Regions from separate parts of the Ensifer sp. 2TAB8 genome, predicted to be linked through region 4. Evidence: predicted binding sites of a transcription regulator. Region 4 holds the regulator's gene; each other region holds the start of a gene.
What was found. Region 4 encodes PhoB, which activates phosphate uptake and scavenging genes when phosphate is short. Its sites were predicted from a motif close to TGTCATNNANCTGTCAT; they were not measured.

Region 1 (5,923 bases), on a different contig from region 4:
CCGGCGTTGGAATCGTTGGCGAACCAAAGCGAGCCCGACAGAGCCAGGAAGAGAACGCCGAAGCCGAGCCAGGAATAGAGCCTACGGCGGGAACTGAGTTCCTGCCAGTGGCGCTCAATGACGGCGCCGTTGTCGCTCAGATGCCGCGGGAGCAGGGAAGTTGCCATGATCGTTCCGGCTCGCGCCGGCCTCTATGGCATTTCCAGGAAAGCGCCATGCGGCCTTCCATCAGGAAATGCGTGAAAACTAAGCGATAGACATCCGCTGAGGATGGGCGCGGAGCACCCCTTCAAACAAGGAAACGCTGGCCGTTTGGGCGGCCAGCGTTCCCAAGGTATGCGGTCTATCAGCCGCCGATCGTTGCCTTGCGGGCGTCGATGATCGGCTTGTAGAAGTCGGCGTTGACTTCGGTGAAGCCGGTGAAATCGCCACCCTGGATGGCCGAGAAGCACGCGGCGTCGGTCTTCGGCAGGTCGAGCATGAACTGCTTGAACTTCGCCTTCATGTCGTCGTTCATCGAGGTGCGCACGACGACCGGGCCATTGGGGATCAGCGGCGACTTCCAGAGTTCGACCAGGTCGTTCATGTCGAGGATGCCCTTGTCGACCATCTTCTTCAGGTTGCCCGAGGTGTAGCCGTCCTTGAATTCGCCGACGCCCGAGCCGAAGGTCGTGCCGGCATCGAAGGTGCCCTTGACGACTTCGAGAACCAGGTTTTCGTGACCGCCGCCGAAGCCGGTTTCACCGAAGAACTCCTTGACCGGCGCGCCGATTGCTTCCGGCAATGTAACGAGCGGGACGAGGTAGCCAGAGGTCGAGTCCGGATCGGCGAAGCCGAGCTTCTTGCCCTTCAGGTCTTCGAGCTTGGTGATGCCGGAATCCTTGCGGGCAACCATGATCGAGTGGTAGCCGGTCGAGCCGTCGGTCTGAACGGTCGTCAGGATCGGCTCGACGGCGTCAGCCTTGGCCAGATAGATCTTGGCGTAGCCGGAAGCGCCGAGTTCGGCGTAGTCGAGCGTGCCGCCGAGCAGGCCCTGGATAACGCCGTCATAGTCGGCAGCCGGGAACAGCGAGACCTTCTCGACGCCGATCGCAGCCGGCAGCTTGTCGACGAGGCACTGGAAGTTGCGCAGGCGGTCGGCTTCGTTTTCGCCGCCGAGGATGCCGATGCGGAAATCCTTGAGGTCTTCAGCCTGTGCGTGGCCGACGAGGGCGAGGAGCGCGACGGCGCTCAGAAGAGCTTTCTTCAGCATAAGGTTCTCCCGTGTGTCCGGCTCGGCCGGATCTATTGGGTTTCAAAGAGGTGCCCTTGACGCGGGCTTTCGATCCTGGCGGGCGTCAGATGCCGGCCAGTGCCAGCGGCTTGAGGCCGGCCGATGCCGTTTCTTCCTGCGGCTCAGCCGCCGGAATGTTGATGCTGGTGGAGGTCATCGATTCCTCGATGCCCGTATCGGCGCCGTAGATCTCGGCAACGGCTGCCGCCGTCAGATCCTTGGGCTGACCGTCGAAGACGACGCGGCCGTGCGCCATGCCGATGATGCGTTCGCAATAATTGCGCGCGGTATCGAGCGTATGAAGGTTGGTGATGACTGTGATGCCGTCGCGCTCGTTGATGTCACGCAGCGCATCCATGACGATCTTGGCGTTCAGCGGGTCAAGCGAGGCGATCGGCTCGTCGGCGAGCAGAACCTTCGGCTGCTGCATCAGGGCGCGGGCGATCGCGACGCGCTGTTGCTGGCCGCCGGAAAGCGTGCCGGCCGGCTGCAGGGCCGTCTGCTCGATCCCGAGGCGTTCCAGCGCGCCGATCGCCATGATGCGTTCTTCGCGGGTGAACATGTTGAGGATGCTCAAGACCGTCGAACGGTGGTTGAGGCGGCCGAGCAGCACATTGGTGAGCACGTCGAGGCGCGGCACCAGGTTGAACTGCTGGAAGATCATGGCGCAGTCGCGCTGCCAGTTGCGGAGCGCTGCGCCGCGAAGCGACGAGACCTCGGTGCCGTCATAGACGATCGAGCCCGAAGACAGGTCGACGAGGCGATTGATCATGCGCAGCAGCGTCGACTTGCCGGCGCCCGAGCGGCCGATTACGCCGACCATCTGCCCTTGGGGAATGTCGAAGGTAACCGAACTCACGGCTGTCTTCTTGCCGAACTGGCGGGCTACACTCTTCAACTGAAACATTTCTAGCAGGTCCTCTTTCGGGGAGACCGGTCATCGGTATGACACCTGCCATAGCGGCGCTTCATGAAAGCGAAATGTCAGTTTGTTGTAAGTTCTGTTACAGTTCACACCCACGCGGGCTGGGTTAATCAAATGTGAACGTCGCAGCCCGGGCGCAGGCGCGATTGGTCACCTTCCGCGTGATTGCGTGCTGATCCGAATGGGTTCGGGGCGGTAGCCAGGGCGCTCCCGGGGCGCTACCGCCGCGTGATTCCTAGCCCTCGGTGCCAGGCTCCAAGGTTGCCCCCGGAACATAGAGGGCGATCGGCCGGATCTCGTAGATCGCGGTAGGATTGCTGCGCCGCAGTTCGCGTGCAGCCGCTATGGCTGCGTCGATCGTCGGAAAGTCCACGACGTAGAGGCCCAGCAGTTGCTCTTTGGTCTCGGCGAAAGGTCCGTCGGTGACGATGCCTTCGCCCTGGCCCCTGAGCGTCACCGCACCTTCGGCAGGCCCGAGCCGCGCAGCCGGTCCGAAGGCTTTCTGCTGAACGAAGCGCTCATGAACCTCGAGAAGGTCGGACATCAGGGCCGCGTCCTCTTCCGCGCTCCAGGATTCGACCACGCCTGCCGTGTGATAAGCCAAGATTGCATAATACATGAACCGTCCTCCCGGACGTATTCCTGTCAGGTTTCGCTGGCGGCTTCAATCGGCGCGCGAGGTTCGTGGCCACAACTCTCGCTTGGAAATCAGCCCCAGGACGCGGCGGACCAACGACAGGCCTGGGCGGCGATGCGCGAACTGCGCTTGAGCTGACCCTGCGCCGCGGCTTGGCGCGCTCTCCAGACAAGGCCGCGGGCGAGCGAACGGGCGAGTTCGCGCCCCGGCGGAAAACTGCCGCTGAGCGAGCGCAGTCCTTCGTCGATCAGGGCATTCCCGAAGACCTCGTCGCAGTCGTATTTCGATCCAGTCGCGCGCCGGAGGATGCGCTTTTCATAGGGCGTCAGCGGACTCCGGCTTTGCTCAAGAGCGCGACCGAAGTCGGAGATGGCGATGTCCCAGCGCTTCTTGCGGGCCATGATCGCACCCCGCTGCAGGAGCGCGCTGCGCTCTTCATCGCCACTCTCGATGCGCCGCGACGGCAGATAGTCGGTGAGCGGCAAGGTCTGGTGCAAACGATCGAAGATCAGCGCATCATTGCTGATCCAGTTTTGATCGCGTCGCTGCGCCTGGAAACGGCTCGCCGCCGGTCCCCGGTCGCCGTCGTGCAGGCGCTGGTGAAAGATGACATTGGCGGTCGAAGCCGCCTTGCCGAGGAGAGAAAGCCTGATCAGCATGTCGTAGTCCACGGATCGCGGCAGTGCTTCATCGAATGCCCCGACGGCGTCATAGAGGCTGCGGCGGACGAGCATGCCAGGCTGGTGGACGAAGAAATCCTCAAGCGTGGCGATCAGGAATTCGTTCGTCGGACAGTCGTTCCAGTAGCCCGTGTCCAGGAACTTGGCGGCGCCATCCTTTTCGTGCTGGAAACGCACATAGCGCCCGTAGGCGATGCCGGCCGATGGATCGGCCTCGAAGACCTGCATGAGATCACCGAGCGCCGTGGGGCAAACAACGTCGTCGTCATCGACGATCCAGACGAACTGCCCCCTGCTTTTCTGTAGCCCGGCGTTCAATGCACGCGCCTTGCCGGCATTGGCCTGCTCTATGACCTCGATCCGGTTTCCGTACCGGGCAAGCACGTCAGCCGTTTCGTCGGTCGAGCCATCGACGACGACGATAATCTCGTCATCGCGTCCAATCTGCGGCAACAATGCATCGAGCGAAGCTGGTAGATATTGGGCCCGATTGTAGGTGGGGACAATGATGGAGATGCGGGCGCCGTTGCGAGATACGTCCGATAACTTCATGCCTTGTGCTCCTCCTCAATGGCAGCCTCTCCTCTTGGCGCCTTCCCAGTTCCCCAAGGTTCTTTCGGGGCGATCGATGCACCTTCAACGTGTGAAGCGTTGATAAAATGGCAGGCCGCCCTCAATTTCGACAACAAGCCAAAATCTATCGTGAGATAGAATGCAGGCTCGTTTCGATCGCTGAAAGTCTTTGTCCTTAAATCGACCGCGTTTTGAGGACAAAGACCTGCGGCAACGCAGCTATATCGACCGCAACGCGTCTCATGACGTGCGGTGTTGTGGTTCGTGAGCCGAACGACGGAAGGCATTTCTATTGAGCCGAGCAGTAAAACTGACCGGGCAAGCCATCTGGGCTTCATTGGGCCAATTGGCGCAGGCGTTGCTTGCAACCATCAGCACCATCATCCTGGCGAGAATCCTCGGCGCGGAAACCTATGGTGTCTTTGCTCTGGGGCTGCTGATCGTCGGCTTCGCCGAAATCTTCGTCGGGGGACACGCGGCCGACATCGTCGTGCAGAAACCGGACGCCACGACCGGACATCGCAATGCGGCCTTCGCCGCCCTGGTTGTCATCTCCGTTCTCTCGGCAGTCGTCATCGGTGTCAGCAGTGGGGTGGCCGCAGCCTTCTTCGAGGCGCCGCAGCTCAAGGCGCCGCTGCTTGCGATGCTCGTCCTGCCAATCCTCACGGGGCTGGCAAGCGTCCCCAACCAGATCCTCGTGCGGCGCCTGCAGTTCAACGAGCTTGCCCGCATCGGGGCGGTATCGGGTGTGCTGGCGGTCGCGGTCGGCGTTGTGCTGGCGATTTCGGGCGCCGGTATCTGGAGCCTCGTCATCATGGAGATCGTGCGGCGCTCGGTGAACCTGATCATGCTGATTCCCGCAGCGCGCTGGTCGCCCGGTTTCGGCTTTGTCCGCCAGGAACTCATCGATGTGCTGCGTTTTGCATCCCGCAGGGTCGAGAACAACGGACTGACCTACGTCTCCCAGAACGCCCTGCCGCGACTGTTCATCGGCCAGTGGCTCGGGACGGAAGCGCTCGGCCTTTTTGCGGTTGCCCGCCGGCTGCTCGACCAGTTGCACAATATTCTGAGTGGCCCCGTTGCCGCGGTCGCCTTTCCGGCAGCATCGCAATTGCAGCATGACCGCGAGCGGCTCGCCAAGCTGATCGATACGTCGGTCCGGCTGACCACCTGGGTGTTCTGGCCAGTCGTTCTCGGCGTTGCGATGATCGCACCGATCCTCGTGCCGCTGGCCTTCGGCGAGGGGTGGGCCGAAGCCGTCCCGGTACTGCAGGTACTCGCTCTTGGAACCTTGCGGGCGCCGGTCTCGAGCTTCAACACGGCCGTGCTGGTGGCCTTCGGGCGCATGGGTTCGGTCTCTTTTATTTCGGTGCTGTCGATCGTGCTGGGTGTCGCCTTCCTTTTCGTCGGCGTCCAATACGGCCTTGTCGGCGTCGCAGCCGCGCTGTCGCTGAGGCAATGGGCACTTTGGCCGGTGGGCGCCATGCAGGTCTATCGCGTGTCCGCCCTCCATCCCCTGGGGCAGTTGCGCACGCTCTTCATTGCCGCGATGCCATCGCTGATCATGGCGGGCGCCGTCTGGACTGCCGGGCGGATGATCGATGGCCTTGCGCCCGTCCTGATGCTCTGCCTGCAGGTTGCGATCGGTGTCATTGTGTATGGAGTGGCCTGGGCGGCCTTCAATCCGCGCGAGACTGTGCTTGTGTTCAAGGCGGTCTTTGACGTCATCCGCGGGGATTGGGCTTCGGCGAAATCGCGGATTCCACTCATTCTCGGAACGATGTCTGCTCCATAAACAGGGGCGCGCGTCCAATGCAGACCAGTGGTTCGGAGAG
Region 2 (7,892 bases), on a different contig from region 4:
CCAACACCGACACGGCCGATATCGATGCGACCGTGGCCCAGGTGGCCGCGCTCCACAAGGCCGGCTCGGAACTGGTGCGCATCACCGTCGACCGTGACGAAAGCGCTGCCGCCGTGCCGAAGATCCGCGAGCGGCTCGAGCGCCTCGGCCTGGATGTCCCGCTCGTCGGCGATTTCCACTATATCGGCCACAAGCTGCTTTCCGACCATCCGGCCTGCGCCGAGGCGCTGGCGAAATACCGCATCAATCCGGGCAATGTCGGCTTCAAGGACAAGAAGGACAAGCAGTTCGCCGAGATCGTCGAGATGGCGATCCGCTACGACAAGCCGGTGCGCATCGGCGTCAATTGGGGTTCGCTCGATCAGGAGCTGCTGACGCGGCTGATGGACGAGAACAAGGCCAACGGCTTTCCGCTGACCGCCCAAGAAGTGACGCGCGAAACGATCGTGCAATCGGCGTTGCTGTCGGCGGAACTTGCCGAAGAGATCGGCTTGCCGCGCAACCGCATCATCCTCTCGGCCAAGGTCTCGGGCGTTCAGGACCTGATCGCCGTCTACGCCATGCTGTCGGCCCGTTCAGACCATGCGCTGCATCTCGGGCTTACCGAAGCCGGTATGGGCACCAAGGGCATCGTCGCTTCGTCGGCCTCGCTCGGCATCCTGATGCAGCAGGGCATCGGTGACACGATCCGCATCTCTCTGACGCCGGAGCCCGGCGGCGACCGCACCCGCGAGGTGCAGGTGGCGCAGGAACTGCTGCAGGTCATGGGCTTCCGCCAGTTCATTCCCGTCGTTGCCGCCTGTCCCGGTTGCGGCCGCACCACGTCCACGGTGTTTCAGGAGCTTGCCCAGAAGATCCAGGACGACATCCGCCGCAACATGCCGGTCTGGCGCGAGAAGTATCCCGGCGTCGAGGGGCTGAAGGTCGCGGTCATGGGCTGCATCGTCAACGGCCCGGGTGAAAGCAAGCATGCCGATATCGGCATCTCGCTGCCCGGAACCGGCGAAATGCCGGCAGCTCCGGTCTTCATCGACGGCGAGAAGGCGATGACGCTTCGTGGTCCCAACATCGCCGGTGACTTCGAGACGCTCGTGTCCGACTATATCGAGAAGCGCTACGGCCGTGGCCAGGCGGCTGCTGAGTAAACGGGTGCAGTCCGAGACTGGACGGCCTCAGACCTAAAGCCGCGACGTCAGCAACTTCAGCCCCGCAAAGGCGAAGAAGCCGGCCATCAGGCTCTCGATCACCCGCTTGGACCTGAGATAGGCACGGTGGACCGGTGACAGCGAGAAGACGATCGCAAAGCCGCAGAAGGTCATCAAGCCCAGAACCATACAGCCGCCGATGAAGGTGGCAGTGACGCCGACGGGCGCACCTTCGGGCATGCCGAGCGAAACCAGCATGATCCAGGAGAAGATCGCCTTGGGGTTCGTGAGGTGGATGCCGAGCCCCTTGAGATAGAGCCGCTTCAGCGATGTCTGCGCCTTCGCCACCGGCACGATCGTGCTTCTGTCGGTGCGCATGGCGGCGCGCAGCGCGTTATAGGCAAGCCAGAAGAGATAACAGGCGCCGGCGATCTTGAGCACGACGATCGCATGGCCATAGGCGCGGATGAGAGCCGAGAGGCCTGACGCCGTGAGCATCGCCCAGGTGTAGCTTCCGGTGAGTACGCCGAGGGCAAGCGCCAGGCCCGCTTTCCGTCCCTGGCTGACCGACGTGGTGATGATCGCGAGGATCGCGGGCCCCGGCGAAGCGGTCGCGATCAGATACGCAGTCCAGGCGATGAGAAGCTGTGGCAGATAGGGCGTCGGGTCGAACATGTGACAAGCTCCGGCTCGGTTGCCGGAGGCTAGATCAGTTCATCACCGGTTTGAAACAGCGAAATGTCACCGAGACAAGATGTCAGACGATCTCGTCGAGCGCCTCGATCAGACGGGCGCATTCCTGATCGGTGCCGATGGTGATGCGCAGGAAATCGCCGATGCGCGGCTTGGCGAAATGGCGCACCAGCACGGCACGCTCGCGCAGCGCCTTCATCAGCGGTTCACCGCTATGGTCGGGATGGCGGGCGAAAACGAAGTTTGCCGACGAGGGCAGAACCTCGAAGCCGCGCGTCGTCAGATCGGCCGCAAGGCGCTCGCGCGACGCGATGATCTTGGCGCGGGTTTCCTCGAACCAGGCGTCGTCCTCGATCGCGGCGACGGCTCCGGCCTGGGCCGGACGGCCGAGCGGATAGGAATTGAAGCTGTCCTTCACCCGCTCCAACGCCTCGATCAGCGGGCGCTGACCGATGGCGAAGCCGACGCGCAGGCCCGCAAGCGCACGCGACTTGGAGAAGGTCTGAACGACCAGCAGATTCTTGTATTTCGAAACCAGCGTTGCGGCGGTCTCTCCGCCGAAGTCGACATAGGCTTCGTCGATGACGACGGGCTGATCCGGGTGCGCCGCGACGAGCCGCTCGATCTCGGCGAGCGGCAGGGCAATGCCGGTCGGCGCATTGGGGTTCGGCAGGATGATCGCGCCGCAGGGCCGGTCATAGTCGGCAATATCGATCGCGAAGCGATCACTGAGCGGGATCTCGACCGCGTCGATCTCGAAGAGCCGCGCATAGGTCGAATAGAAGCTGTAGGAAATATCCGGGTAGAGCAGCGGTGCGTCATGCTTGAGCAGGCCGGCGAAAATGTGCGCCAATACCTCGTCCGAGCCGTTGCCGACAAAGACTTCGTCCGCCGTCACGCCATAGCGCGTGGCAATCGCCTGGCGCAGCTTCAGCGCCAGCGGGTCGGGATAAAGGCGGAGGTCGCTGCTCGCTGCAGCGCCGATCGCGTCGAGCACCTTCCCAGAGGGGCCATAGGGGCATTCGTTGGTGTTGAGCTTCACCAGATTGGCGATGCGCGGCTGTTCGCCAGGCACATAGGGCTTCAGCTTGGAGACGATCGGCGACCAGTACTTGCTCATGGAGCTAGCTCCTGCGGTTGGCGATGAAGCGGGCGGTTTCGACGAGAATGGCCGAGCGCTCGCCATAGGGCTCAAGCAGGGCTTCGGCCTCTGTGACCAGTTGCTCCAGCCGGTCTTCCGCCCAGGCCTGGCCGTGCAGCGCAACCAGCGTGCCCTTGCCACGGGCAGCATCCTTGCCGGTTGCCTTGCCCATAGTCTCTGCATCGGCGGTAAGGTCGAGCAGGTCGTCGGCAAGCTGGAAAGCAAGGCCGATCTTTTCGCCGAAGGCACGGAGCTGGGCGCGGTCGTTTTTCGACGCTCCGGCGACGATGGCGCCGGCCTCGCAGGCAAAGCGGATGAGGGCGCCCGTCTTCATTGCCTGCAGCGTGACGATGCCGGCCTCGTCAGGCGGCGACTTTTCCGCGGCCAGGTCGAGCGCCTGTCCGCCAGCCATGCCGCCGTGTCCGGCGGCGCGTCCGAGCGCCAGAACCAGTTCCACCTTCTGCGCATCCGAAAGCGATGTCTCGGGTGCTGCGATGATGTCGAAGGCGAAAGTCAGCAGGCTGTCGCCGGCAAGGATCGCCGTCGCCTCGTCGTAGGCCTTGTGCACGGTCGGCTGACCGCGGCGCATGTCGTCGTCGTCCATCGCCGGCAGGTCGTCATGGACGAGGGAATAGCAGTGCACACATTCGAGTGCTGCACCGACGCGCACGGACACATCGGCATTGCCACCCAGGAGATCGGCGCATTCGATCACCAGGAAGGGGCGAAGCCGCTTTCCGCCGTTCAGCACCCCGTGGCGCATGGCGGCGAGCAGGTTGGCCGGTCGCGTGATCTCGTCCGCCTCCGTCGTCGGGCCGAGCAGGCGCTCGAGCAGAGCTTCGACAGCGCGGGCATTGCCGGCGAGACGGAGGATGAAAGGCGATGTTTCCTGGCTCATGCGCGCTCTTTGGCACGGGCGAAGAGGGCTTTCAACGGGGATTCGTGTCGCAGCCGCGCGCTTTCCCTGGGACAGTTGTGTGGGCGCCTTGCCTTTTGCCATAAAGCCCGTTCAACTCTGCCGGCGCATGCACTAAGAGAAGCGGATGGACAGCGAGGTGAACAGTCAGGCCGTGAACGTCGTTCCGGAAGCGCGCGAGGAGGGCGAAGTGCCTTCCAGTCGCTGGTCTTCGCTTCGCCGCACGTTACGCACGAGACGCCGCCAGATCATCCTGGCCGTCCTTGGCTTTGTCGCCTTGCCCTATGTGCTGATCATTCTCTACCTTGTCGAGTTCATCCACCCGGTTTCGACGCTGATGCTGCGCGATCTCGTCCTGCTTCGCGGCTACGATCGTCAATGGGTCGAATTCGACAACATCGCCCCGGTGTTGGTGCAATCGGTGATGATGTCGGAGGACGGCCAGTTCTGCGCCCATGACGGCGTCGACTGGGGCCAGATGCGCGGCGTGGTCCAAGATGCGCTCGAAGGGGAATCGACCCGCGGCGCCAGCACCATCCCGATGCAGACGGTCAAGAACCTCTACCTCTGGAACGGTCGCTCCTTCCTGCGCAAAGGCATGGAATTGCCGCTGGCTGTCGCCGCCGATTTCGTCTGGAGCAAGCGGCGGATGATGGAGATCTACCTGAACATCGCCGAATGGGGCGACGGGATCTACGGTATCGAGGCTGCGGCTCGCCACCATTTCGGGGTTTCCGCGTCGAAGCTTTCGCGCCGGCAGGCAGCGCTGCTCGCGGTTTCGCTGCCCAACCCGAAGGAGCGCAACGCCGGCAAGCCGGGCCGCGGGCTCAAGCGTCTGGCGAACCTGATCGAGCGCCGCGCCAGCCGCTCCGGCGGCTACATCACCTGCCTTTATGATTAGGATCAGACCTTTTCATTGGATGCCGTCGCCGGCCGATGTCATCCTCGCGTAGTAGAGTTCTGCCATCTGGGCCTCTCTCCGTTTGAAAGGCCTCGTTTCTCCCATGATTTCGATCTCTCCTTCGCTTCTCGCCTTCGGCCGCAGCGCCAATGATGCTCCGCCGAAACATCTTGGAACCCGCTACGGCACCGACGGCTGTTTCCTGCGCGAGCCGGGCAACACGGTTGTCTCCCACGTCACCGCCGGATCGCCGTCAGAGCTTGCCGTGCTCGCAGTGCGCGATCGTCTGTTGGCGATGCCCGAGGCGAAGCAGTTCGCCTTCACCCATCCGTCGAGCCTGCATATGACGATCTTCCAGGGCATCATCGAATATCGCCGCAGGCTGCCCTATTGGCCCGTTGACATGCTCTTCGACACGTCGATCGATGCGATGACGGAGCACTACTGCGCACGGCTCAAGAATTTTGCGCCGCAGCAGCCCTTCCGGGCGCGGGTGACGGATGTGACGCCGACCGGTCTCGCGCTCGAGGGAGACAGCGCTGCCGATCGCGCTTGCCTCAAGGCTTGGCGCGATGCTTTCGCCGCAGTCTTCGGCTATCGGCATCCGGATCATGACGACTACGCGTTTCACATCACCTTCGCCTATGTCATCGACTGGCTCGATGACGCGGCACTGCCGCGCTGGCAGGAGATGTTGAGCGACCAGCTTGCCTATCTCAGGGAACGGGTGCCGGTGATCGAGCTCGATCCGCCGGCTTTCTGCTCCTTCGAGGACATGAACCATTTCGAGGAACTGATCGTTTTCTCGGACAGACCTTAGCCAAGGAACAGAAATGACCGGACTTATCCTTTACGTCGGCAACAAGAACTATTCATCCTGGTCGATGCGGCCCTGGATGGCGATGAGCGCCGCGGGCATCGATTTCGAGGACGTGGTCATTCCCTTCGACTTTGCGGCGGGCAATCCCGAAATCCGTGCGGTCTCGCCGACGGGGCGTGTGCCGTTGCTACGGCATGGCGAACTGCTCGTCTGGGAATCGCTGGCGATCATCGAATACGTCGCCGAGCTCTTTCCCAATGCCGGGCTCTGGCCCGCGGATCGCGAGGCCCGCGCCCGGGCGCGCAGCTATTCCATGGAGATGCTCTCCGGTTTCCGGGCGTTGCGCGGTGCCTGCCCGATGAATGTCCGCCGGGAGAAGCAGGCTCTCGAGGTGGATGCCGACGTTCGCGCCGATGTCGCCCGCATCGAGCAAATCTGGAAGCAAGCGCTTGCCCGATCCGGCGGCCCGTTCCTCTTCGGCGCCTTCGGTGCAGCAGACGCGATGTACGCTCCTGTGGTTAGCCGTTTCGACGTCTATGATCTCGTTGCGGATCAGGAATCGCTCGGATACATGCAACGGATGAAGGCGCATCCCGCCTACCGAAAGTGGGAAGAGGCGGCCCGCGCCGAGCCGTGGGTCGTTCCCGAAGACGAGGTCTGAATCGGTTCCGCCAGATCTTGAGTCGAAAAATTGCGGCTGGGGACTGGTCAAGCGGGAGTTGGCCATGTATAAGCGCGCCAAATTTCCGTGATTGACATCTGTTTAACACGGCCATTTCGGCTGCTGAACAGTGTTTGCCCGATAAGTGGAGAATGAAATGGCTGTACCTAAAAGAAAAACGAGCCCGTCCAAGCGTGGCATGCGCCGTTCCGCTGACGCCCTCAAGGCTCCGACCTACGTCGAAGACAAGAACTCGGGCGAACTGCGCCGTCCGCACCACATCGACCTGAAGACCGGCATGTACCGTGGCCGTCAGGTTCTGACCCCGAAGGAAAGCGCATAAGCGTTTCCGTTCGTGGAATGGTTCAAAGGGCTGGCTCTGCCGGCCCTTTTGTTTTGCGTCTGACATTTTCTCGCTTGGACCCTGTGCTATCCGCAGGAGCTGGAGCATCACGCTGCAAGTGAAGTCACTGGAAGCGGAGAGGTGCTCTACACCCTAAGTGCTAGAGCGTCCCTGGTGCGTTCATACGACCGCACAGCGCCCTAGGCCTGAAGACGCCGCAAGACGCGGCAAAGGAGTTCGTGCCCGATGCTCGCTGCCGTGCCGCTGCTGATCCTGCCTTTCGTTATCTACAATCTCGCGATGATCGGAATGTTCGGCGGTATTGCCGGGCTGAATGCCGAGATGCTGTCGCTGTCCATGCTGTCGGGCGCGACCTGGACGATGCGCTTCGGCGACCTCCTGATCGTCGTTGCACTGCTGTTGCTCTTCGTCGAATTGCTGAAGGCGACCCGCACGAGCACGCGTGCGCTGATGGATCACCTGTTGTCGATGATCCTGTTCATCGTCTTTTTGATCGAATTCCTGTTGCTGGCGCCGGCGGCCACCCAGCTCTTCTTCATCCTGATGACGATAAGCTTCATCGATGTCATCGCCGGTTTTGCCGTCTCGATGCGTTCGGCCGGCCGCGACGTGTCGATCGGCCTTTAGGAGCCGGCCTTATCCTGGGTATAACCCAGTCCAGAGGACGTACGAGCGCAAGGGAATGAGGCGGGTGGTTCACCCGCCTTTGCGAAAAGGGCGTGCTAGCCGAGATTGTCGAGCTTGGTCTGGAGCGCGCGAAGCTGCTCCTTGAGCTCGTCGATATCCTTGGCCTCGGCCTTCTTGGTTTCCTTCACCGGCGGGGCGGTGATGAAGGGCGAGAACATCTGCATCGCCTGATGAAACATCTCGGTATTGCGGCGGACCTGCTCTTCGACAAGTTGCAGCGGAGCCTGCAGGTTCTTTCCGAGCGGCGTGTCGCCGAAGGCCTTGTTGATCTGCTCGCGCATCTGCGACTGCTGTTCGGTGAAAGCCTGCATCGAGTGCTCGAGATAGCTCGGTACCACCATCTGCATCTGGTCGCCGTAGAACGAGATCAACTGGCGCAGGAACGAGATCGGCAAAAGCGTATTGCCGGTCTTGGATTCCTGCTCGAAGATGATCTGCGTCAGCACGGAATGGGTGATGTCCTCTCCGGACTTCGCGTCCTGGACGATGAAATCTTCGCCCTTCTTCACCATGACAGCCAGGTCGTCGAGCGTGACATAGGTGCTGGTCCCGGTGTTGTAGAGC
Region 3 (7,892 bases), on a different contig from region 4:
TTCCTCCTGCGCCTCGAGATTAATGTGCGCGCCTCGACCATCATCGGCGCCGTCGGCGGCGGTGGCATCGGCGAGTTGCTGCGCCTCTCGATCGGCCAGGGCCACCAGGCGAAAACGCTTGCGATCGTCATTCTGCTTTTCGCGACCATTTTCGCTGTCGACCAGTTTTCCGCCTGGCTCCGCCGTCGCCTTGTTGGCGAACAGTCCTTCCAGCTGGCCCAGTAGGTGCACGCATGACCACGACCACACGATTGAACCCGATGGAAATGGATGCGATCGCGAACCGCCATCCAGAACTCCTGAAATCCTCTACCTCCAAGCGCGTACGCACGGCAGCGGTTACCGGCGGCATCGTCGTATATCTCATTTTCAGCTGGTGGTTCTTTTCGATCGGACAGGTGCTGGGCAATGCCAACTGGGGCATCGCCGGCACCTACCTCGCCGATTGGGTTTCCTATGAAGTCCGCCCGGAAATCCACATCGCCCCTGACCGGACGATGAGCCTGAACTATCAACGCAATTCGCCGCTCGGACCGAACCCCAGTCCGGACTGGGTCGAACTCGACAAGGAAACGGTGACACGCCGCGTTGAAATTCCGACGCCGGCAACACAAACGGCAAAGCCGAAGGCAAGTTCTTCCTTCAGCTTCATGACGCCAGGCTCTGCACTGGGTGGCGCAACCACCGCCGAAGCTCAGAACCGGGTCGAAACCCGCACGGAAGAGGTGCTGACGCGCGTCGTTGTTACCTACGACCGCTCGACCAGGATCGAGATCGCCGACAGCCTGGTCAAGGCAACCCATGGCGGCGAGACCTTCGTGATGGCCGTTGACGGCGCCGACAGGGTGACACCGCAGGGCACGCTGCCCACCTGGGCGACGCAGAAGCGCCCCGGCGAGAAGATCGTGCTTGCTTTCGGCGCCACCGGCTGGGCGGAGGTCGAAGGTGACGAGGTTTCCATCCGCAACCGCTTCTTCGGCTGGGCGAATTTCCTCTTCGACACCAACTCGCCCTTCTTCGGCAAGAGCTACGGCGAAGTCGCTTCGCTCATCATGTCCGGCGAGCGGATCGATCCGGCGCGTTCCAATCTTTCACTCGCCTGGAACAACATCCTCTACAATGCCGAGTGGCAGCATCTGGATGTCTGGACGAAGCTCCTGCAGACCGTCGTCATGGCCTTCGTCGGCACGCTCTTTGCGTCGCTGATCGCCTTCCCGCTCTGCTTCCTTGCCGCCCGCAACATCACGCCGAGCTTTATGACCAATCAGTTGGTCAAGCGCTTCTTCGACTTCCTGCGATCGGTGGACATGTTCATCTGGGCGCTGTTCTTCACCCGCGCCTTCGGCCCGGGACCGCTCGCGGGTATCTCGGCGATCTTCTTCACCGACACGGGAACGCTTGGAAAGCTTTATTCGGAGGCGCTGGAGAACATCGACGACAAACAGCGCGAGGGCGTGAAGTCGGTGGGTGCTGCGCCTCTGGCCGTGCAGCGCTTCGGCGTGCTGCCGCAAGTGTTGCCGGTTTTTGCCAGCCAGGCCCTCTATTTCTGGGAATCAAACACCCGCTCGGCGACGATCATCGGCGCTGTCGGTGCAGGCGGCATCGGCCTCAAACTCTGGGAAGCAATGCGCACCAATTCCGATTGGGAAAATGTCGCCTACATGGTGCTTCTGATCTTGCTGGTTGTCTTTATTTTCGACAGCATCTCGAACGCGTGCCGTTCGCGCCTGATGGGCAGCAAGGCACATTGACGACTGCCAGGCATTTGCGCGTCCGCCATCATGATGTTGTCATGGAAATCGGCTAGCTGCGCATCGCATCCCGCAATCAATCGACCCGCCGCCCAGGCGGGCCGGTCGCTACAAGAAAGTGAAGACCGTGCGCTATGCAATCTATTTCGCGCCGCCGGCGGACGACCGGCTGTCGCAGACCGCGTCCCGTTGGCTTGGCCGTGACGCCTTTACCGGCGAGGATCTCGATGCCCCGGCGATTGCCGGCCTCGACCAAGAGGTGCAGCGCGCACTGACGAGCGATCCACGGCGCTACGGCTTTCACGGCACGCTGAAAGCCCCCTTCGAGCTTGCAGAAGGCCGGGACGAGGACGAACTGCTTAGCATCTTCGAATGCTTCGCCGCCGACCTCGATCCCTTCGAGATCCCGGAGATCGTTCTCCATCAACTCGGCCCGTTCTTTGCCCTCGTTCCTTCGGCTCCTTCCGCAGAACTGCAGGACCTCGCCGAGGACGCTGTTCATCGCTTTGATCCCTTCCGCGCGCCGCTGTCGGATGCCGATTTCGTCCGCCGCAAGCCGGAAAATCTGCCTGAGCGCCAGCGGCGCTACCTGCGGGAATGGGGCTATCCCTATGTTTTCGAAGAATTTCAGTTTCATCTGACCTTGACCGGTCCAGTGCCCGCCGAGAACAGCGATTTCATGCGCCGGGCACTCGAAACGACCTTTGCCGAACACACCGGAAAGCCGCTTCACGTTACGTCAGTCGCACTCTTCGTCGAACCGGAGCGCGGCGCACCCTTTACTGTCCGCTCCCTGCTGCCGCTCGGCAGCGACACCCAACGAAAGATCGCATGAGATGAGCAAAGAACAGGTTTTGACCAACGCCCGCATCGTCCTCGAGGATAGTGTCCTCGACGGTTCGGTGCTGATCCGCGACGGCAAGATTGCCGACATTTCCGAGGGCACGGTTGCCAGCGGTGAGGACTTCGAAGGCGACTATCTGATCCCTGGCCTCATCGAACTGCACACCGACCACCTCGAAGCCCACTACTCGCCGCGCCCGGGTGTACGCTGGTTGAAGATCGCGGCGATCCAGGCTCATGACGCACAGGTGGTCACCTCCGGCATCACCACGGTCTTCGACTGCCTGCGCCTCGGTTCCGACGAGGACGGCGGCTTCCAGAAGGGCGAGATGCGCAGCATGGCCGACGCGCTGGCACAGGCCAAGGAAGAAGGCCGCCTGCGCGCCGACCACCTGATCCACCTCCGCTGCGAGGTTTCGACCTCCGACGTACTCGATCACTACGAGGACTTCCAGAACGACCCGCAGGTCAGGCTCGTCTCGCTGATGGACCACGCCCCCGGTCAGCGCCAGTTCCAGACGATGGACCAGTACACGCTCTACTACAAATCCAAGCGCGGCTTCTCGGACGAGGAATTCGCCCGCTTCGTCGAGCGCCAGCAGGCGCTTTCGGCAAAATATGCCGGCCCGCACCGCACAGCCCTTGCCCAGGATTGCGCCGCCCGCGGCATCACCATTGCCAGCCATGACGACGCGACCGTCGATCACGTCGAAGAATCGATCGGCTTCGGCATCAAGCTTGCCGAGTTCCCGACGAGCTTCGAAGCTGCCGAAGCCTCGCACCGCGCAGGTCTGAGTGTGCTCATGGGTGCGCCGAACATCGTGCGCGGCAAGTCGCACTCCGGCAACATCGCTGCCCGCGACTTGGCGGAGCGCGGCGTGCTCGACGTGCTGTCGTCGGACTATGTGCCCTTCAGCCTGATCCACGCACCCTTCGTACTTTCGGACGAAATCGAATCCATCGACCTACCGAAAGCAATCGCCATGGTGACCTCGACGCCGGCCCGCACCGTCGGTCTCAATGACCGCGGCCGCGTTGCCGTTGGCCTGCGCGCCGATATCGCCCGCGTGCACCGCAAGGAAGGCATCCCGGTCGTACGCTCCGTCTGGCGCGAAGGACGGCGTGTCGCATGAGCGCGAACGAACAGGGCGCGCTCGTCGTCGTCGTCGGCCCGAGCGGCGCCGGCAAGGACAGCGTCATGGGCTTTGCCGCCCGACATTTTACCGACTGTCACGATGTGCATTTCGTCCGTCGTGTCATCACCCGCCCGTCGGATGCCGGCGGTGAAGTGCATGAAAGCGTCTCGGAGGATGAATTCGTCGACATGCAGAAGGACGGCGCCTTTGCCGTCTACTGGGATGCGCACGGCCTGAAATACGGCATCCCGTCCGCGGTGCTCCAGAATGTCCGGAACGGCATGACGGCGATCGTCAACGGCAGCCGCGGTGCCCTGCCGGCGTTCCGTGAAGCCTTCGGCGAAATCGCCGTCGTCGTCGTCACGGCAGAAGCGCCGGTGCTCGCGAAACGGCTTGCCGAACGCGGCCGTGAAAGCGAGGAAGAGGTGTTACGACGTCTCAGCCGCCTGGCGCCCGATGTCACCTCAGGCCCCGGCGTCAGCGTAATCGATAACAGCGGTCGGTTGGAAATCGCCGGCAATCGCTTTGTCGAGGTCGTTGAACGGTTGCGTATCAAGGCGGATCACGCGGCCTAGCGCGGCCAGCCTTCGCGACCGATAGGCCTCGAGTCGCTAGCACGCATCGCAACGAGCATTCTCAAGATATCCAGGCAATGGCCCCGAACCTCAGGTTTGGGGCCATTCTTTTTGCTGCGCCGGAGGTACGGCGGCCGGCCGAAATATTCCGCGAAATCAGATTTCTAACGCAATCTCTTCAGCTACTTCATCGTGGTCCGGCGGCCCGATCGCCCTTTTCTTTTCCGAGAGCTCCATAAATTTCCTCTTGTGGAGCAAATTAATATGTATATACATTATATCCAGTGGAGGCGACCTCATGACCCAAATCTCGACCAGCAAGCAGGCACCCGGAATCTGGCGCAACGTGCGTCTCGTGACGCTCGGCGAAAACGTCGAGGGGCTTGGTCTCGTCGAGGATGCGGCTGTTGCGGTCGTCGATGGGCGCATCGCCTATGCCGGTCCGGAGGGTGACCTTCCCGCCGAGTTCTCACGCAGCCTTGAAGCGACCGACGGCCAGGGCCGCGTGATGACGCCCGCCCTCATCGACTGCCACACCCATCTCGTTCATGGCGGCAACCGCGCCCGCGAGTTCCAGATGCGGCTCGAAGGCGCCACCTATGAAGAGATCGCACGCGCCGGCGGGGGAATCGTTTCCTCGGTGAAGGCAACCAATGCGCTGTCCGTCGATCAACTCGTCAAAAGCGCCCTGCCGCGCCTCGACACGCTCCTTTCCGAAGGTGTTTCGACCGTTGAAATCAAGTCCGGCTACGGGCTGAACGTCACGGCCGAACTCAACATGCTGCGCGCCGCCCGCAAGCTCGAAACGCTCCGTCCGGTGCGCGTCGTCACCAGCTACCTCGCCGCCCACGCGACGCCGGCCGACTACAGGGGTCGGAACGGCGACTACATCACCGACGTGGTTCTGCCAGGCCTCGACGCGGCCCATGGCGAAGGTTTGGTCGACGCAGTCGACGGGTTCTGCGAGGGCATCGCGTTCTCGACCGCTGAGATCGCCCGTGTCTTCGACCGCGCAAGGGCACTCGGCCTGCCGGTCAAGCTCCACGCCGAACAACTTTCCAACCTCGGCGGTGCCAAGCTCGCGGCTTCCTACGGCGCGCTCTCGGCCGACCATCTCGAATATCTCGACGCCGAAGGCGCCGCAGCGCTTGCCAGGGCCGGCACGGTCGCCGTGCTTTTGCCCGGCGCCTTCTATGCGCTGCGCGAAGAGCGCCTTCCACCGGTCCAGGCGTTGCGCGACGCCGGCGCACATATCGCGATCGCCACGGATTGCAATCCCGGCACTTCGCCGCTGACCTCGCTGCTTCTGACCATGAACATGTCGGCGACGTTCTTCCGGTTGACGGTTGCCGAATGCCTCGCCGGTGCGACGCGTGAAGCCGCCCGCGCCCTCGGCTTGCTCGCCGAGACAGGAACCATCGAGGTCGGCAAATCGGCCGATCTCGCGCTTTGGAACATCGAGGATCCCGCCGAGCTCGTCTACCGCATCGGCTTCAATCCACTTCATGAACGCATCTTCAGAGGGCAAAGGACTGGTCAATGACCATCATTCTACACCCGGGCTCCGTGCCCCTTCGCGACCTCGAAACCATCTACTGGACTGGCGAACCCGCCCGTCTCGACCCGTCGTTTGACGCTGGTATCAAAAAGGCGGCCGGCCGCATCGCCGAGATCGTCGCTGGCAACGCGCCGGTCTACGGCATCAACACCGGCTTCGGCAAACTCGCCTCGATCAAGATCGACAGCGCCGACGTCGCGACACTGCAGCGCAACCTGATCCTGTCCCATTGCTGCGGCGTCGGGGAGCCGCTCGCAGAAAACGTCGTGCGTCTGATCCTGTCGCTGAAGCTTGTCTCGCTCGGCCGCGGCGCTTCCGGCGTCCGGCTCGAACTCGTACGGCTGATCGAAGCCATGCTCGAAAAAGGCGTCATCCCGGTCATCCCCGAAAAGGGCTCGGTCGGCGCCTCCGGCGACCTCGCGCCGCTCGCCCACATGGCCGCAGTCATGATGGGTCACGGCGAAGCCTTCTTCGAAGGACGTCGCATGTCCGGTACCGAAGCGCTGTCCGCCGCCGGCCTGACGCCGGTCGTGCTGGCCGCCAAGGAAGGCCTGGCGCTGATCAACGGCACCCAGACCTCGACGGCGCTCGCGCTCGCAGGTCTCTTCCGCGCGCACCGCGCTGCGCAGGCAGCGTTGGTTACCGGTGCCATGTCGACCGACGCAGCCATGGGCTCTTCTGCACCCTTCCATCCCGATATCCACACGCTCCGTGGCCATCGCGGCCAGATCGATACGGCAGCTGCGCTGCGGGCGCTGCTCGCGGGCTCCGCAATCCGCGAAAGCCATATCGAAGGCGACGAGCGCGTACAGGATCCCTACTGCATCCGCTGCCAGCCGCAGGTCGACGGCGCCTGCCTCGACCTCCTGCGCTCGGTCGCCCGCGTGCTCGAGACCGAAGCCAATGCCGTCACCGACAATCCGCTGGTTCTTTCGGACAACTCGGTCGTCTCCGGCGGCAATTTCCACGCCGAGCCGGTGGCTTTTGCAGCCGACCAGATTGCGCTTGCTGTCTGTGAAATCGGCGCGATCTCGCAGCGCCGTATCGCGCTGCTCGTCGACCCTGCCCTCTCCTACGGCCTGCCGGCCTTCCTCGCCAAGAAGCCGGGCCTGAACTCCGGTCTGATGATCGCGGAAGTCACCTCGGCGGCGCTGATGTCCGAGAACAAGCAGCTCTCGCATCCGGCGTCCGTCGACTCGACGCCGACCTCGGCCAACCAGGAAGACCATGTCTCCATGGCCTGCCACGGTGCACGCCGCCTGCTGCTGATGACCGAAAACCTGTTCTCGATCATCGGCATCGAAGCGCTGACCGCCGTCCAGGGCGTCGAGTTCCGCGCCCCGCTGGCGACGAGCCCCGAACTGCAAAAGGCCGCTGCCGCGCTTCGCGCCGTTTCGCCGACGATCGAAGAAGACCGCTACATGGCCAATGATCTCAAGGCTGCTGGCGATCTCATCGCCTCCGGCCGCCTGAACGCTGCCGTCTCTGCCGGCATCCTGCCGGGCCTGGAGGCCTGAGATGGCGGTCTTCGAAGTCAAACGAGGCAACTCCCCGGTCATCCTCGGTTTTCCGCATACGGGCACCGAAGTGCCGGCTGCGATCTGGGACCGTCTGAACGACAACGGCCGGATCCTCGCCGATACCGACTGGCATATCCACGAGCTCTATGACGGCCTCCTGAAGGACGTCACCGTCGTTCGCGCGACCTTCCATCGCTACGTGATAGACGCCAATCGCGATCCCGAAGGCGTCAGTCTCTACCCCGGCCAGAATACGACCGGTCTGATCCCGGATACGGATTTCGACGGCAAACCGATCTGGAAAGACGGAGAGGCGCCGACCGAAGCCGATATCGCCGAGCGGCTCCGGACGTTCCACGCGCCCTATCACGCAGCGCTCGCCGCCGAGATCGAGCGCGTCAAGGCGATCCATGGCGTCGTCGTGCTCTATGATTGCCACTCGATCCGCTCGCACATCCCGTTCCTCTTCGATGGCAAACTGCCGGATCTCAACATCGGCACCGACATGG
Region 4 (7,892 bases):
TCTTCATCAACGACCAGATGATCGGCCCGGACAGCCCGCTCGCCGAATACGGCCTGGTTGCTGCTCCGGACGCTGAGCGCGAAGAAATCCGCAAGGCTTTCGAAGCCGGCAACATGCTCTGATAATGACAAGCCCCGGCGCGGTTTTTCGCGCCGGGGCATGCCTCCATTCGATTTGCCGGCGGCCATGACGGGCGATGCCGGGGAGACGTGCCGATGAGTACTTCGCTCCTTCTTTTGTTAATTGTTGTTATTGGTTTCATTGCTTATTTTGCCGGTCGTGCGCGTTCGCTTGCGCTCTCCGGTGGCAAGCTCTCCAACCTTCATTCCTTGCCGGGCTATCACGGCAGCTACGTCGCCATCTGGGCGATGCTGCCGGCGGCGCTCGTCCTCGGCGCGTGGCTGATTGCTGCTCCCGTCTATATCGACGGAAGCACGCGGGCGGCCCTGCCGGATACCGTCCAGAGCCAGGGCGCAGCGGCCGTCCAGCTCGCGCTTGGTCAGGTCAAATCCGTCGCCGGCGGCTTGCTGCGCTTGAGCGGCGAGGAACTTGCGGCGCTCCACGGCGGTACCGCCAATCTTCGCTCGACGCTCGCATCCAAGGGTGTCGCCCTTGCCGGCGAAGGCGAGCCCTACATGGTCACCGTCGCCCAGCACTTCAATGCGCTGACCGCGGCCAACCGCTGGCTGATGACCGCGGTCGTTCTGTTGATCGCGATTGCCGGCGGCATCTATGCCATTCGCAACGTCGCTACCCGCTTCCGGGCGCGCAACCAGGTTGAGCGGGTCATTCTCGGCTCGCTGATCGTTGCCTCGTCCATTGCCATCCTGACGACGGTCGGTATCGTCGCGTCGATGCTGTCGGAAGCCGGCCGTTTCTTCACCATGGTCTCGCCGTTCGAGTTCTTCTTCGGCACGGTCTGGGATCCGCGCTTCGCTGCTGCCGGCAGTGGAGGGGCCTCCGGTCAGTTCGGCCTGATCCCGCTCCTCGCCGGTACGCTCTATATCGCCTTCGTCGCCATGCTCTTCGCGGTGCCGATCGGCCTTTTCGCAGCCATCTACATGGCGGAATATGCAAGCCCGCGCCTGCGCTCCACCGCAAAGCCGCTGCTCGAAGTGCTGGCCGGCATTCCGACCATCGTCTACGGTTTCTTCGCGCTGGTAACTGTGGGCCCGTTCCTGCGTGACATCTCGGCGCAGCTGAACGGTCTTGCCACCGGCAACTACCAGAACTTCATCCAGGCGCAGAGCGTTGTCACCGCCGGCATCGTCATGGGCATCATGCTGATCCCCTTCGTGTCGTCGCTCTCCGACGACATCATCACCCAGGTGCCGCGTGCACTGCGTGACGGCTCGCTCGGTCTCGGCGCCACCCGCTCGGAAACGGTCAAGAAGGTTATCCTTCCAGCAGCCCTCCCGGGCATCGTCGGCGCGCTGCTTCTGACCGCCTCGCGCGCCGTCGGCGAAACCATGATCGTGGTGCTGGCGGCCGGTGTGGCGGCCCGCATGCAGATCAATCCGTTTGAACCGATGACGACGGTGACCGTGAAGATCGTCAACCAGCTCACAGGCGACCTCGAGTTCACCTCGCCGCAGACGCTGGTGGCCTTCGCGCTGGGCATCACGCTCTTCGTCATCACGCTCGGCCTCAACATTTATGCGCTCTACATCGTGCGCAAATACCGGGAACAGTACGAATGACCGACATCGCTTCCCCGACCGTCCGGATCTCCGCCCGTCCCGCATCCGCCAAGCGCGATATCGGCATCAAGCGTCGCTATGCCGCCGAACGCCGGTTCCGTGCCTACGGCATCGCCGCAATCAGCACCGGCCTCTTTTTCCTGGCGCTGCTGCTGTGGACCGTCATTTCCAACGGCTACACCGCATTCCAGCAGACGACGATCACGCTGCCGATCGAGTTCACGGAAAAGGTCATCGACCCCAACGGCGAACGCACGACCGACAGCAAGGTTCTGATGACTGCCAACTATCCGCTGCTGGTGCGCGACGCGCTCGTCAAGCAGCTCGGCATCGACGCGACCAAGCGTCCGCTCGTCAAGCAGGCGACCGACATGGTCTCTGCGAGCTCCCGTACGCTGCTGCGCGATATGGTCGTGGCTGATCCATCCATCATCGGCAAGACCGTTCCGGTCACGCTCCTGGCTGAAGCCAATATCGACTCCGCCAACAAGGGTCAGATCGACCTCAAGGTCGACGAGAGCAAGCGCAAGGTCAAGGACCAGCAGGTCACCTGGATGAACGAGCTTGCAAGCGCCGGCATCCTGAAGAAGAGCTTCAACACCGGCATCTTCACCTTCGGTGCCTCCAGCCGTCCTGAAGCGGCAGGCGTCGGCGTTGCTGCCCTCGGCTCGTTCTACATGATGCTGATCGTGCTCGTGCTGTCGCTGCCGATCGGCGTCGCCGCCTCGATCTATCTCGAAGAGTTCGCGCCGAAGAACCGGCTTACCGACCTGATCGAGGTTAACATCAACAACCTCGCGGCAGTTCCGTCGATCGTCTACGGTCTGCTGGGCCTCGCCGTCTTCATCAACTTTGCCGGCATGCCGCGCTCGGCAGCTGTCGTCGGCGGTTTCGTGCTGACGCTGATGACCCTGCCGACGATCATCATCGCCACCCGCGCGGCCTTGAAGGCGGTTCCCCCGTCGATCCGCTCGGCGGCACTCGGCCTCGGTGCCTCGAAGATGCAGACCATCTTCCACCACGTGCTGCCGCTGGCAATGCCGGGCATTCTGACCGGCACCATCATCGGTCTCGCCCATGCGCTTGGCGAAACCGCGCCGCTGCTCCTGATCGGCATGGTCGCCTTCGTGGTCGATTTCCCCGGTTCGCCGATGGAACCGTCGACCGCGCTGCCGGTGCAGATCTACATGTGGGCCAACGAGGCGGAACGCGCCTTCGTCGAGCGCACCTCTGGCGCGATCATCATCCTTCTCATCTTCCTCGTCGTCATGAACCTTGGCGCCATTCTGTTGCGACGTCGCTTTGAGCGCCGTTGGTAGTGAGGTAATTACTATGAACATCATGTCAGAAGCAGCCGTCGAGAAGGCCTTGGATCAGAAAATGAACACTGTGCCCTACAAGATGATCGGCAAGGATGTGTCGGTCTATTACGGCGAGAAGCGCGCGCTTTTCGACGTCAACCTCAACATCCGGGAAAACACGGTGACGGCGCTGATCGGCCCGTCCGGTTGCGGCAAGTCGACCTTCCTGCGCACGCTGAACCGCATGAACGACACCATCGAGAACTGCCGCGTCACCGGCAGGATCACGCTCGATGAGGACGACATCTACGATCCGACCATCGACGTCGTTGAACTGCGCGCTCGCGTCGGCATGGTCTTCCAAAAGCCGAACCCGTTCCCGAAGTCGATCTACGACAACGTGGCCTACGGTCCGCGTATCCATGGACTTGCCCGCACCAAGGCGGATTTCGACGAGATCGTCGAGACTAGCCTGCAGAAGGCCGGTCTGTGGAACGAGGTCAAGGACCGCCTGCAGGAGCCCGGCACCGGGCTTTCCGGTGGTCAGCAGCAGCGCCTCTGCATCGCCCGTGCCGTCGCCGTCAGCCCCGAAGTCATCCTGATGGACGAGCCCTGCTCGGCGCTTGACCCGATCGCGACCGCCAAGGTCGAAGAACTCATTCACGAACTGCGCACGAACTTCACGATCGTCATCGTGACCCACTCGATGCAGCAGGCCGCCCGCGTTTCGCAGCGCACCGCCATGTTCCACCTCGGCAATCTCGTCGAGGAGAACGACACCGACAAGATGTTCACCAATCCGGATGACCAGCGCACCCAGGATTACATCATGGGCCGCTTCGGCTGAGGCCGCATAAGGCTGCAACAGTAACTGGAAAGCGCCTGTAAGGATCGACGATCATGTCCATGCATATCATGTCCGCCTATGACGAAGAACTGAAGTACCTGACGCGCCGCATCTCGGAGATGGGCGGTCTCGCAGAGCAGATGGTCGCCGAATCCGTTCGCGCCCTGGTCAATTCCGACCTGGCTCTCGCGCAGAAGGTGATCTCGGACGACACCGTCCTCGACGATGCCGAGCGCCAGATCGGCGAGAAGGCGATCGTCACGATCGCCAAGCGCCAGCCGGTCGCCGCCGACCTTCGCGAGATCATGGGGTCGATCCGCATCGCCTCCGATCTGGAGCGTGTCGGCGACCTCGGCAAGAACACCGCCAAGCGCGTGATCGCGGTTGCCGGTTCCGGCATCCCGCGCAAGCTCGCCCGCGGTCTCGAGCACCTCGCCGAGCTCGCGCTGGTGCAGCTCAAGGAAGTGCTCGACGTGTATGCCTCGCGCTCGCCGGAAAAGGCCAACAGCATCCGTGAGCGCGACGAGGAGATCGATGCGATCTACACCTCGCTGTTCCGCGAATTGCTGACCTACATGATGGAAGATCCGCGCAACATCACGCCCTGCACACATCTTCTGTTCTGCGCCAAGAACATCGAGCGTATCGGTGACCACGCGACCAACATCGCCGAGACGATCTACTACATGGCTACGGGTGCCCAGYCGGAAGGCGAGCGTCCGAAGGATGACAACACGTCGACGTTGGGCTCGGTCAACGACTAGGTTAGAGCGGGACGAGGGGAGTTACATATACTCTTCCCCATCCCTTCTAGCGCCGAACGCGCGTTCGCAATGCATGCCCCATGAATATCATCCGGTCGCGGCTTCGGTCGCGGCCCCGAATTCCTGTATCTGAAGCACGCGGCTTTCGCACCGCCTTTGAAAACGGCGGTTGTGCTCCAGATTTAGAGTGTCTGAGCGCCGGTCGGTCCACTGGACCCGCACGGCGCTCACGGTAAGGAGTGGTTACCTGATGTTGCCAAAAATCGCCGTGGTCGAGGACGAAGAGGCGCTGAGCGTCCTGCTGCGTTACAATCTGGAAGCGGAAGGCTTCGACGTCGATACGATCCTCAGGGGTGACGAGGCAGAGATCCGGCTTCAGGAACGTCTGCCCGATCTCCTCATCCTCGACTGGATGCTGCCTGGCGTCTCCGGCATCGAGCTGTGCCGTCGGCTGCGCCAACGCCCGGAAACGGAGCGACTGCCGATCATCATGCTGACGGCGCGCGGCGAAGAGAGCGAGCGCGTTCGTGGTCTAGCGACCGGGGCAGACGACTATGTGGTCAAGCCGTTCTCGACGCCGGAGCTGATGGCTCGCGTCAAGGCGATGCTGCGCCGGGCGAAGCCTGAAGTGCTCTCGACGTTGCTGCGCTGCGGCGATATCGAGCTCGACCGGGAAACCCATCGCGTTCATCGCCGTAGCCGCGAAGTTCGCCTGGGGCCGACGGAGTTCCGCCTGCTGGAGTTCCTGATGTCCTCTCCGGGCCGCGTCTTCTCGCGCTCGCAGCTCCTGGACGGCGTCTGGGGCCATGACATCTATGTCGATGAGCGTACCGTCGACGTCCATGTCGGCCGCCTGCGCAAGGCGTTGAACTTCTCGACCATGCCCGACGTCATTCGCACGGTCCGCGGCGCCGGATACTCGCTCGAAAGCTGAGAATGGCAAATTGAAGCCAATAAAAAAGGGGCCGATCGGCCCCTTTTCCTTTTGTTCCCGTGCGGCGCCTTAGCGCATCCGTCGACGCTCGGCCGAGGGCTGGTAAGCAAGCCGTGCATGGAAGCTGCAATAGGGCGAGGACTCCGGCGAGTCATTGCCGCAGAAGTGAAACTCTTCCTTCAGCGGGTCGCCGATCGGCCACTTGCAGGTGCGCTCGGTGAGCTGGGTCAGCTCGAGGCGGCGCGACATCGGCACGACCACGTCGGTGCTGATGCTGAAATCCTGCTCGGCCACGAGATCGACTTCGATCTCTTCCTTGAGAACCGTGGCGCCGGACGGACGGGCAACGGTGCGGGTCGCAACGCGCGCGGCGTAGTTCGGTGCGCGCGGGGCCGAGGTCGGCCGCTTCGGACGGGCCGCAGCGGTGGTGCTGCCGCCAGCCTTGGCGCGTCCCGGGAGGCTCAGGCGATGAACCTTGCCGATGACAGCGTTACGGCTGACACCGCCGAGCTGTGCCGCGATCTGGCTAGCGCTCAGGCCCTCGGACCAAAGCTTCTTCAGTTTCTCCACCCGCTCGTCAGTCCAGTTCATCTCTGCACTCTCCGTTCTCAGCGTTGGGGATGGCAGAATCCCTCACCGCACCCCGGCTGAACCCCGAGGTTGCAAACGCGATAACTCTTTTGGTGACTAGGTCCGCCGCATGCGTCTAGTAATTGAATGTTAACGTACTGACCGTCGGACTCCGTGGCAAGAGTCCGGGGAATCGAGCCGAATCGAATTCGTAGTTTTCCCCAACTTGCTCGATCAGCGTTGCATTTTTGCAAGCCCTTCCGACTGATTTTTTCGCCGCAGGGAAACGGGCCTTGTCATCGCGCTGCAAGGCTTGGTTTTGTTGACATTGCAGTGCGAAATGGGAATAGTGCCTGCGCCGCCGCAAGGCGGCATTTTTGATTTTTATCGGGTCGCACGAAGCCGCGGGATCGATGTCGACTGGAGTAAGGAGAGCCTCGCATGACTGCAACCACGCCGCTTTATGACACCTACATGCGCGCGCCGTTGCGTTTCGAGCGAGGAGAGGGCGTCTGGCTGATTGCCGAAGATGGCTCGCGCTACCTCGACTTCGCTGCCGGCGTTGCCGTGAACTCGCTTGGTCATGCGCATCCGCACCTCGTCGAGGCACTGAAGGCGCAGGCCGAGAAGGTCTGGCACCTTTCCAACCTGTACGAGGTTCCTGGCCAGGAAAGCCTTGGGCGTCGCCTGGCGGCCGTCACCTTTGCCGATCGGGTCTTCTTCACCAATTCCGGTGCGGAAGCGCTGGAATGCGCGATCAAGACGGCGCGGCGCTATCACTTCGCCAAGGGGCAGCCCGAGAAGTTTCACGTCATCACCTTCGAGGGTGCCTTCCACGGCCGCACGATCGCGACGATCGCCGCCGGCGGCCAACAGAAATACATCGAAGGTTTCGGGCCGAAGGCGCCGGGGTTCTACCAGGTTCCGTTTGGTGACATCGCAGCCGTCAAGAATGCGATCACCGAGGAGACCGCTGCGATCCTGATCGAACCGATCCAGGGCGAGGGCGGCATCCGTCCGGCGACCAAGGAGTTCATGCAGGAATTGCGCGCGCTCTGCGACGAGTTCGGCCTGCTCCTGATCCTTGACGAGGTTCAGACCGGCGTCGGCCGTACCGGCAAGCTGTTCGCCCATGAATGGTGGGGTATCCGCCCGGATATCATGGCCGTGGCCAAGGGCATCGGCGGCGGTTTCCCGCTCGGCGCTTGCCTTGCGACGGAAGAAGCGGCTGCCGGCATGGTGGCTGGCACGCATGGCTCCACCTATGGCGGCAACCCGTTGGCCATGGCCGTCGGCAACGCCGTGCTCGACGTCATCCTCGCGGACGGTTTCCTCGGCCATGTGCGGGATGTCGCGCTCGTGTTCCGCCAGGGCCTTGCCTCGCTGAAGGACCGCTTCCCGGATGTCATTGAGGACATCCGCGGCGATGGCCTGATGCTGGGCATCAAGGTGAAGGGTCCCTCGGCCGATCTCCTGAAGGAAATCCGCGCCGAGAAGCTCCTGGCCGTACCGGCCGGCGACAACGTATTGCGCCTGCTGCCGCCGCTGACGGTGACGGCGGAGGAAGCGCGCGAGGGTCTCGCACGCATCGAGCGCGCTGCCGAGGCAGTGCGCAAGGCCGGCGGCAACGCTGCCGCTTAACGGATAGGACCGACGCCGACACAGGGTGTTAGAATGATCTTCGTGCGTTCACGCGGAATGCGTGGCGCACCAGGGATCGATTTTTCAGACAGGAACCGAGTACGATGGCAGGCACCAGACATTTTCTCGATCTTT

Region 1: a site for PhoB is predicted at 2,244-2,260, ahead of phnC (phosphonate ABC transporter ATP-binding protein). Genes of this name have one in related genera too.
Region 2: a site for PhoB is predicted at 4,833-4,849, ahead of AB4Z53_RS08300 (DUF1868 domain-containing protein). Genes of this name have one in related genera too.
Region 3: a site for PhoB is predicted at 1,778-1,794, ahead of AB4Z53_RS10055 (DUF1045 domain-containing protein). Genes of this name have one in related genera too.

What each region holds. Positions count from the first base shown of each region.
Region 1 is NZ_JBFRGB010000004.1:97,128-103,050, reverse strand. It holds gene phnE (phosphonate ABC transporter, permease protein PhnE) at 1-167, opposite strand, end outside; gene phnD (phosphonate ABC transporter substrate-binding protein) at 347-1,252, opposite strand; gene phnC (phosphonate ABC transporter ATP-binding protein) at 1,338-2,180, opposite strand; gene AB4Z53_RS10030 (YciI family protein) at 2,434-2,817, opposite strand; gene AB4Z53_RS10025 (glycosyltransferase family 2 protein) at 2,907-4,067, opposite strand; gene AB4Z53_RS10020 (oligosaccharide flippase family protein) at 4,381-5,883, shown strand.
Region 2 is NZ_JBFRGB010000003.1:58,912-66,803, forward strand. It holds gene ispG (flavodoxin-dependent (E)-4-hydroxy-3-methylbut-2-enyl-diphosphate synthase) at 1-1,145, shown strand, start outside; gene AB4Z53_RS08280 (LysE family translocator) at 1,179-1,820, opposite strand; gene hisC (histidinol-phosphate transaminase) at 1,903-2,958, opposite strand; gene AB4Z53_RS08290 (polyprenyl synthetase family protein) at 2,963-3,877, opposite strand; gene mtgA (monofunctional biosynthetic peptidoglycan transglycosylase) at 4,023-4,796, shown strand; gene AB4Z53_RS08300 (DUF1868 domain-containing protein) at 4,900-5,616, shown strand; gene AB4Z53_RS08305 (glutathione S-transferase family protein) at 5,630-6,277, shown strand; gene rpmF (50S ribosomal protein L32) at 6,435-6,620, shown strand; gene AB4Z53_RS08315 (hypothetical protein) at 6,867-7,268, shown strand; gene phaR (polyhydroxyalkanoate synthesis repressor PhaR) at 7,364-7,892, opposite strand, start outside.
Region 3 is NZ_JBFRGB010000004.1:103,622-111,513, forward strand. It holds gene phnE (phosphonate ABC transporter, permease protein PhnE) at 1-225, shown strand, start outside; gene phnE (phosphonate ABC transporter, permease protein PhnE) at 234-1,751, shown strand; gene AB4Z53_RS10055 (DUF1045 domain-containing protein) at 1,879-2,586, shown strand; gene AB4Z53_RS10060 (alpha-D-ribose 1-methylphosphonate 5-triphosphate diphosphatase) at 2,588-3,727, shown strand; gene phnN (phosphonate metabolism protein/1,5-bisphosphokinase (PRPP-forming) PhnN) at 3,724-4,305, shown strand; gene hutI (imidazolonepropionase) at 4,604-5,848, shown strand; gene hutH (histidine ammonia-lyase) at 5,845-7,380, shown strand; gene hutG (N-formylglutamate deformylase) at 7,382-7,892, shown strand, end outside.
Region 4 is NZ_JBFRGB010000001.1:625,811-633,702, reverse strand. It holds gene AB4Z53_RS03115 (substrate-binding domain-containing protein) at 1-122, shown strand, start outside; gene pstC (phosphate ABC transporter permease subunit PstC) at 216-1,700, shown strand; gene pstA (phosphate ABC transporter permease PstA) at 1,697-3,019, shown strand; gene pstB (phosphate ABC transporter ATP-binding protein PstB) at 3,033-3,848, shown strand; gene phoU (phosphate signaling complex protein PhoU) at 3,899-4,612, shown strand; gene phoB (phosphate regulon transcriptional regulator PhoB) at 4,863-5,546, shown strand; gene AB4Z53_RS03085 (GcrA family cell cycle regulator) at 5,616-6,137, opposite strand; gene AB4Z53_RS03080 (aspartate aminotransferase family protein) at 6,558-7,757, shown strand; gene argF (ornithine carbamoyltransferase) at 7,862-7,892, shown strand, end outside.